3 regions of the Enterobacter sp. 4974935 genome follow, and region 2 is predicted to be linked to each of the others. Evidence: riboswitches for the same ligand, from Rfam matches in the RefSeq annotation. Region 2 holds a riboswitch; each other region holds the start of a gene.
What was found. A riboswitch is a leader RNA that binds a small molecule or an ion and turns the genes downstream of it on or off. The one in region 2 is predicted to bind thiamine pyrophosphate.
Positions count from the first base shown of each region.

Region 1 (2,263 bases), 2.3 Mb from region 2:
ACCATAGACGCTCAGAATGCCGAACACCGCCACCAGCACGGGCAGGATCAGCGTCATCGCGCACAGCCGCAGCAGGGCAAGCCTGCCGGGGAAACGTCTGCGATAGAGGGCGCGCGCGAGGAAAATGGCCGGGAGCGTCGACAGCAGCGCGGAGAGAAACGCCTGCCAGAACGAGAAACGGATGACGTGCCAGAGATAGCTGTCGTGCCAGAGGGCAAGCAGATCGCTCTCTGGCGCGTTAAACCACAGCGCAAGGAATGCACCCAGGCTGACGACCACCATCAGTATAGCGGCGAGCAGCCCGGGAACTAACCAGCCGGGGATCAGCGGCTGACGGCGCGTTGCCATTCACTTATCCATGCGGCGCGCTGGGTGGCAACCTGCTGCGGCGTAAATTCCAGGGAGGTTTGCGGTTTGTTCAGCTGCTCAAAACCTGCCGGCAGCGCAACATCAGTGACCGGGTACATCCAGTTTCCTGTCGGAATAGCATTCTGGAATGCCGGTGAAACCATAAACTTCAGGAATTTCTCGGCGAGCTCCGGCTGTTTGCTCGCGGCGGTGCGGGCGGCCACTTCCACCTGCAAATAATGTCCTTCAGTAAAGTTCGCGGCGGCGTAGTTGTCTTTCTTCTCGGCGATAATGTGGTAGGCCGGAGAAGTCGTGTAGCTCAGCACAAGGTCGCTTTCGCCTTTCAGGAACAGGCCGTAGGCTTCGCTCCAGCCTTTGGTGACGGTAACGGTTTTCGCAGCCAGTTTCTGCCACGCCTCAGGCGTTTTGTTGCCATAGACTTTCTGCATCCACAACAGCAGCCCCAGACCCGGCGTGCTGGTGCGCGGATCTTCATAAATCACGCGCCACTTCTGATCGCTTTCGACCAGCTCTTTCAGGCTTTTGGGCGGATTCTTCAGCTTGTTTTTATCGTAGACAAACGCAAAGTAACCGTAATCAAAGGGTACGAAGGTGTCGTTTTTCCAGCCGCCCGGCACGTTGACGGCATCTGCCGCCACGCCGCTCTTGGCGAACAGTCTGGTTTGAGTGGCGGCTTGCAGCAGGTTGTTATCCAGCCCGAGCACCACGTCGGCTTTGCTGTTTTTGCCTTCCATACGCAGCCGGTTAAGCAGAGAGACACCATCTTCCAGCGCCACGAATTTCAGCTCGCAGTTGCAGTCGGCTTCAAAGGCTTTTTTCACCGCCGGGCCGGGGCCCCAGTCGGCGGAGAAGGAGTCGTAGGTGTAGACCGTCAGGACAGGCTTAGCAAAAACAGGCAGCGCAAACAGCGCCAGCAGAGGAAGAACGTTTTTTAACACTTTGCACCTCAGGGTTGAGTGGCAAAGGATTTTGAGAGACAGCCTCAAATCCCTTCGCCGGCGTTATCCGGATCAGGTTCGACGGGTATTATCTCAGCGCACATCAGTGATGCAGCACCCCGTTGAGAACGGCGCTATTGTAATGATTTGGTGAATATTACGAAAGCGTTATGGCTCCGGCGGCGCAAACCACGCGGATTTAAAATCAAACCAGCCCAGGGTATTCATTCGCAGGCCGCGCATGCTGCGCTGACCCTGGATCAGCAGCCAGTGGTGAATCAACGGTACGATCGTCTGCCCGGCCAGCAGCTCCTGACACCAGGCGGCCAGATCCATTTCTCCTGCCCGCCACCGTGCGGCGTCTCGCTGCCAGTCCCGATTGATACAGTGCTGAATCAGGGGCACTTCATACAGGTGAGAGAAGAGCGAAAAATCAAGCGGCAGCGTGAAGTTCGCACTGTTGAGCCAGATATCGCTGATAACATCTCCACGGTGCCATTCATCATAGTCCACTTCCTGTATCGCCAGCGTCACGCCCTCGGCTGCCAGCAGCTTACTCATGATCCTTGCGATAAACCGGTGTTCAATGTGATCGCGATAGTAGCTGAGGGTGATGGTCTCCAGTCCGGCAGGTTTTTCACTGCGTACTGGCTGCGCATGGTGCCAGCGCGGAAGCAGGCCATAGGCTGGGAACCACCAGGTCTGGTATTGCTCTTCAGCGTGATAAATCAGGTTAGCGGGAGCCAGAATATGGCTGATCCACCTGCGTACGTCGTGATTCGCCCCGCGATGGCTGCGGCTGTCAAAAAGCAGATAGTAGCAACCCTCTTCCAGGCGACTCTCGAACGCCTTTTCGCTGGTTGTTGGCCCTTCCAGCGTCAGGCCTGCGCTCAGCTCTTCGTTGAGATCCGGTAGTACCCAGACGTTGACTTCGTCGATCAGCGCCCTATAGCCAA
Region 1 is NZ_JBZWGT010000003.1:3,636,705-3,638,967, reverse strand. It holds gene thiP (thiamine/thiamine pyrophosphate ABC transporter permease ThiP) at 1-348, opposite strand, end outside; gene thiB (thiamine ABC transporter substrate binding subunit) at 324-1,307, opposite strand; TPP riboswitch at 1,339-1,439, opposite strand; gene sgrR (HTH-type transcriptional regulator SgrR) at 1,476-2,263, opposite strand, start outside.
Region 1: linked by a shared signal. The riboswitch ahead of thiB (thiamine ABC transporter substrate binding subunit) and the one ahead of thiM (hydroxyethylthiazole kinase) in region 2 are both predicted to bind thiamine pyrophosphate.

Region 2 (2,263 bases):
GCTTTGTTGTTAATGTCATTAATCAAAATATTTTGTTTGTTGTCGGTGGAGATCTGATCAGCTTTGTTATCATCTACTTTCTGATTCAAAGTAGAGTTAAATTGTGCATTAGCATTAACACCAGCTTGAGCAGCATCAGCTTTATTTACAGCAGTGTTAGCAGTATCTTGCGCATTATTGATAGCTATGTTTGCCTTCTCAACATCCCCTTGCAGATTATAGATTTGTCCGTCTTGTTGAGTGTTGCTAGCCTTGATGTTATCAAGGTTATATGCGGTGTTGTTAGTCCCTTGAACCTGAATAAAAGTACCTGAATTGGTAACATTATCGTTAAGAGTTACATTTACATCAGCAGCTTTAGCTACGTTCATTGTACCAGCAAAAAGAGCACCGATAATAGCGACAGCGATGACGGTTTCACTAACAGGTTTCATTTGAAATGACTCACAGTGTTTGGCAGATAAAATATACGCTAGCGATATTGCTAACGTTTGTTTAAGCAGAGCTGAATGGGTAAGTTTAAGTGTGTCGAATTTTATAGTTGTATTTAATATTTATGTTGGTAACGGAGCGAAACTATAGATATTTCGCGGCGAGAAATATTGATTTTGATCATGTTTCTTATTAATGATAAGAATGATGAGAAATAATGCTCTTGCATTGTTTCTTCTTTAAAATCAATTTGTTGTGATGCGCTTGCGAACTGTCTTAATTTAACCTTATGATTTTCATGAGGTTTTATTTTAACACTTATGCGGGTTTTATTTAAGTGATGGAAATTAAGGTTTACACGGGGTTTTCAAATGAAAATCACGACCTTTAAAGCTGAAAGTAAACATTATCGAGTGGGTGTGTTTAAATAAAGGGCAAGATATTCTTCCGTAAGATTTTCAATGTAGACATTAAATAAAGATATTTTTAATGTGAATTCAATGTTAGTTATTTATTCAGTACAAATAATACCGGAAAATGAACAATAGAATTTCTCATTTTTTGTGTAACCTGAACCCGTCTGTACCTTATAAGGCAGTGAGATAAAGGGAAAATGGTTGTCACCAGGCTCAACCACGGGTACACTAAATAACAAAGTATTGTTTAAACTTTTGTTTTATAAATGATTTGACTCGGGGTGCCCTTCCTTGTGAAGGCTGAGAAATACCCGTATTACCTGATCTGGATAATGCCAGCGTAGGGAAGTCAGATGCCTACCCGGTCATCGCTTCTTTCCGCACGGCAGGAGCGAAACCATGCAGCCTGACCTGCTCGACTCACACGTTTTACATCAATTCCGAACCCGTTCCCCGCTCACGCACTGTATGACCAACGATGTCGTGCATACCTTCACCGCCAACGTTCTGCTCGCGCTCGGTGCTTCCCCGGCAATGGTGATCGAAGCCGAGGAAGCGGAACAGTTTGCCGCGCTTGCCGATGCCCTGCTCGTCAACGTTGGCACGCTCACCGCGCCGCGCGCCCAGTCGATGCGTCGGGCTATTGAGAGCGCGGTAGCCGCGGGCACACCCTGGGTTCTGGACCCCGTCGCGGTTGGCGCGCTGGCGTTCCGCACCCGTTTTTGCCAGCAAATATTATCCCTTAAACCTGCGGCCATTCGTGGCAACGCCTCCGAAATCCTCGCCCTTGCCGGAATGAGTGCGGGCGGACGTGGGGTCGATTCCACCGATACGGCAGCGAGCGCGTTGACCGCTGCGCAGGCGCTTGCCCGCCAGACCCACGCCGTTGTAGTCGTCACAGGGGAAGTGGATCACATCACCGACGGCCAGCGAACCCGTACGGTCGCGGGGGGCGACCCGCTGATGACCCGCGTGGTAGGAACTGGCTGTGCGCTCTCGGCGGTCGTCGCCGCCTGCTGCTCGCTGCCTGGCGACAGGCTTGATAACGCGGCGGCAGCCTGCGGCTTTATGAAGCGCGCAGGGTCAGTTGCCCTGACTCAAAGCCGGGGGCCTGGCAGCTTTGTCTCCGCGTTTCTGGACGCGCTTTACGCGCTGGAGGAACAGGTATGACGCGCATTAATGCCCTGACTATTGCGGGAACCGATCCCAGCGGCGGAGCGGGGATCCAGGCAGACCTGAAAACCTTCTCTGCGCTCGGCGCATACGGGTGCTCGGTTATCACCGCGCTGGTTGCGCAAAACACGCGCGGCGTACAGTCGGTGTATCGCATTGACCCGGATTTTGTCGCCGCGCAGCTGGACTCGGTATTCAGCGACGTACGTATCGACACCACCAAGATCGGCATGCTGGAAGAG
Region 2 is NZ_JBZWGT010000003.1:1,355,309-1,357,571, forward strand. It holds gene AC4OVS_RS07645 (YadA C-terminal domain-containing protein) at 1-434, opposite strand, end outside; TPP riboswitch at 1,116-1,212, shown strand; gene thiM (hydroxyethylthiazole kinase) at 1,248-2,018, shown strand; gene thiD (bifunctional hydroxymethylpyrimidine kinase/phosphomethylpyrimidine kinase) at 2,015-2,263, shown strand, end outside.

Region 3 (2,263 bases), 2.7 Mb from region 2:
AACCACACGGGATCGCCCTGCCACTCGCCGATCTTCAGCGCGGACTGGCCCACCAGATCGAACGTTTCCGCGGCACCGTAGGGCAACTCTCCTGAGGGCAGCCATAATTTTTGTTCGTGGCTGACGATCCACCAACCCAGATCTGATTTTTCAATAATACGATCCATATCTATTGCACTACCTTCGCTTCACTGACATGTTGTTAGCATTGTGGTTACATTTTGGATAAGCAGATCCCATTTTAAACCTTATGGAGTCGACCATGTTAAACCAGCTGGAAAGCCTGACTGAGCGCGTTGGAGGAAGTAACACCCTGGTGGATCGCTGGCTACATGTGCGCAAGCATCTCCTTGTGGCGTATTACAATCTGGTTGGTCTTAAGCCTGGCAAAGAATCCTTTATGCGACTCAATGAAAAAGCGCTGGACGACTTTTGTCAGAGCCTGGTCGACTACCTCTCCGACGGCCATTTCAACCTTTATGAACGCATTATCCGCGAAATGGAAGGGACAACGCCGTATTTAGCGGCCAGTAAACTCTGTCCGTTGCTTGAAGCCAACACCCAGCAGATCATGGACTACTACGATTCCACGCTTGAGAACGCTATCGATCACGATAACTATCTTGAGTTTCAGCAGGCGCTTTCCGACCTTGGCGAAGCACTGGAAGAGCGATTCACGCTGGAAGACAAGCTCATCGCCCTCGTGCTGGACAACAACCTGACTATCAGCACCAGCGATAACGTTGCGCGCCCTGCTTGAGTTCTTAATCGTTAACGAGTAATTTACAACCATTCGCCCCTCTGCGGAGGGGGATTTTTCTTGTCGGAGTGCCCAGTGTGAAAGCACGGGCTGAGACCGTTAATTCGGGATCCGCGGAACCTGATCAGGTTAATACCTGCGAAGGGAACAAGAGTCACACTGCTGTTGTATCGCCCTCGGGCGATCTTCTCTTGCTTCATCCGTCGTCTGACAAGCCATGTCCTTCACATCTGGAATGAGCTATGTCTACAACAAAACTGACCCGCCGCGAACAGCGCGAACACGCACAACGCTTCATCGACACCCTGGAAGGCACCGCTTTCCCGAACTCAACGCGCATCTACATCACCGGTTCACAGGCCGATATCCGCGTGCCGATGCGCGAAATCCAGCTCAGCCCGACGCATATCGGCGGCAGCAAAGAGCACCCGCAGTTTGAAGACAACGAAGCCGTGCCGGTGTATGACACCTCCGGCCCGTACGGCGATCCTGATGTTGCTATCAACGTGCAGCAGGGTCTGGCAAAGCTTCGCCAGCCGTGGATTGATGCCCGTAACGACTGCGAAGAACTGAGCGTGCGCAGCTCGGCGTACACCAACGCGCGCCTGGCCGACGACGGTCTGGACGAGCTGCGCTTTACCGGCCTGCTGACGCCGAAACGCGCTAAAGCGGGCAAATGCGTAACCCAGTTGCACTACGCGCGACAGGGTATCGTCACGCCGGAGATGGAGTTCATCGCCATCCGCGAAAACATGGGCCGCGAGCGCATTCGCAGCGAAGTGCTGCGCCACCAGCATCCGGGTGAAGGGTTTGGCGCTCGCCTGCCGGAGAACATCACGCCGGAATTCGTGCGTGATGAAGTAGCCGCCGGGCGCGCGATTATTCCCGCCAACATCAACCACCCGGAATCCGAGCCGATGATTATCGGCCGCAACTTCCTGGTGAAGGTCAACGCCAACATCGGCAACTCTGCCGTCACCTCTTCCATCGAAGAAGAGGTGGAAAAGCTGGTCTGGTCAACGCGCTGGGGCGCGGACACGGTGATGGACCTCTCCACCGGCCGTTACATTCACGAAACCCGCGAATGGATCCTGCGTAACAGCCCGGTGCCGATTGGCACCGTCCCGATTTATCAGGCGCTGGAGAAGGTAAACGGTATCGCCGAAAACCTCACCTGGGAAGCGTTCCGCGACACGCTGCTGGAGCAGGCGGAACAGGGCGTGGACTACTTCACCATTCACGCGGGCGTGCTGCTGCGCTACGTGCCGATGACCGCGAAGCGTCTGACCGGTATCGTCTCACGCGGCGGTTCGATTATGGCGAAATGGTGCCTTTCCCATCATCAGGAAAACTTCCTCTACGAGCACTTCCGCGAAATCTGCGAGATCTGCGCCGCTTATGACGTTTCTCTGTCGCTGGGCGACGGCCTGCGTCCTGGCTCCATCCGTGACGCGAACGACGAGGCGCAGTTTGCCGAGCTGCACACGCTGGGCGAGCTGACCA
Region 3 is NZ_JBZWGT010000003.1:4,093,706-4,095,968, forward strand. It holds gene nudC (NAD(+) diphosphatase) at 1-167, opposite strand, end outside; gene AC4OVS_RS20795 (Rsd/AlgQ family anti-sigma factor) at 263-760, shown strand; TPP riboswitch at 815-924, shown strand; gene thiC (phosphomethylpyrimidine synthase ThiC) at 1,003-2,263, shown strand, end outside.
Region 3: linked by a shared signal. The riboswitch ahead of thiC (phosphomethylpyrimidine synthase ThiC) and the one ahead of thiM (hydroxyethylthiazole kinase) in region 2 are both predicted to bind thiamine pyrophosphate.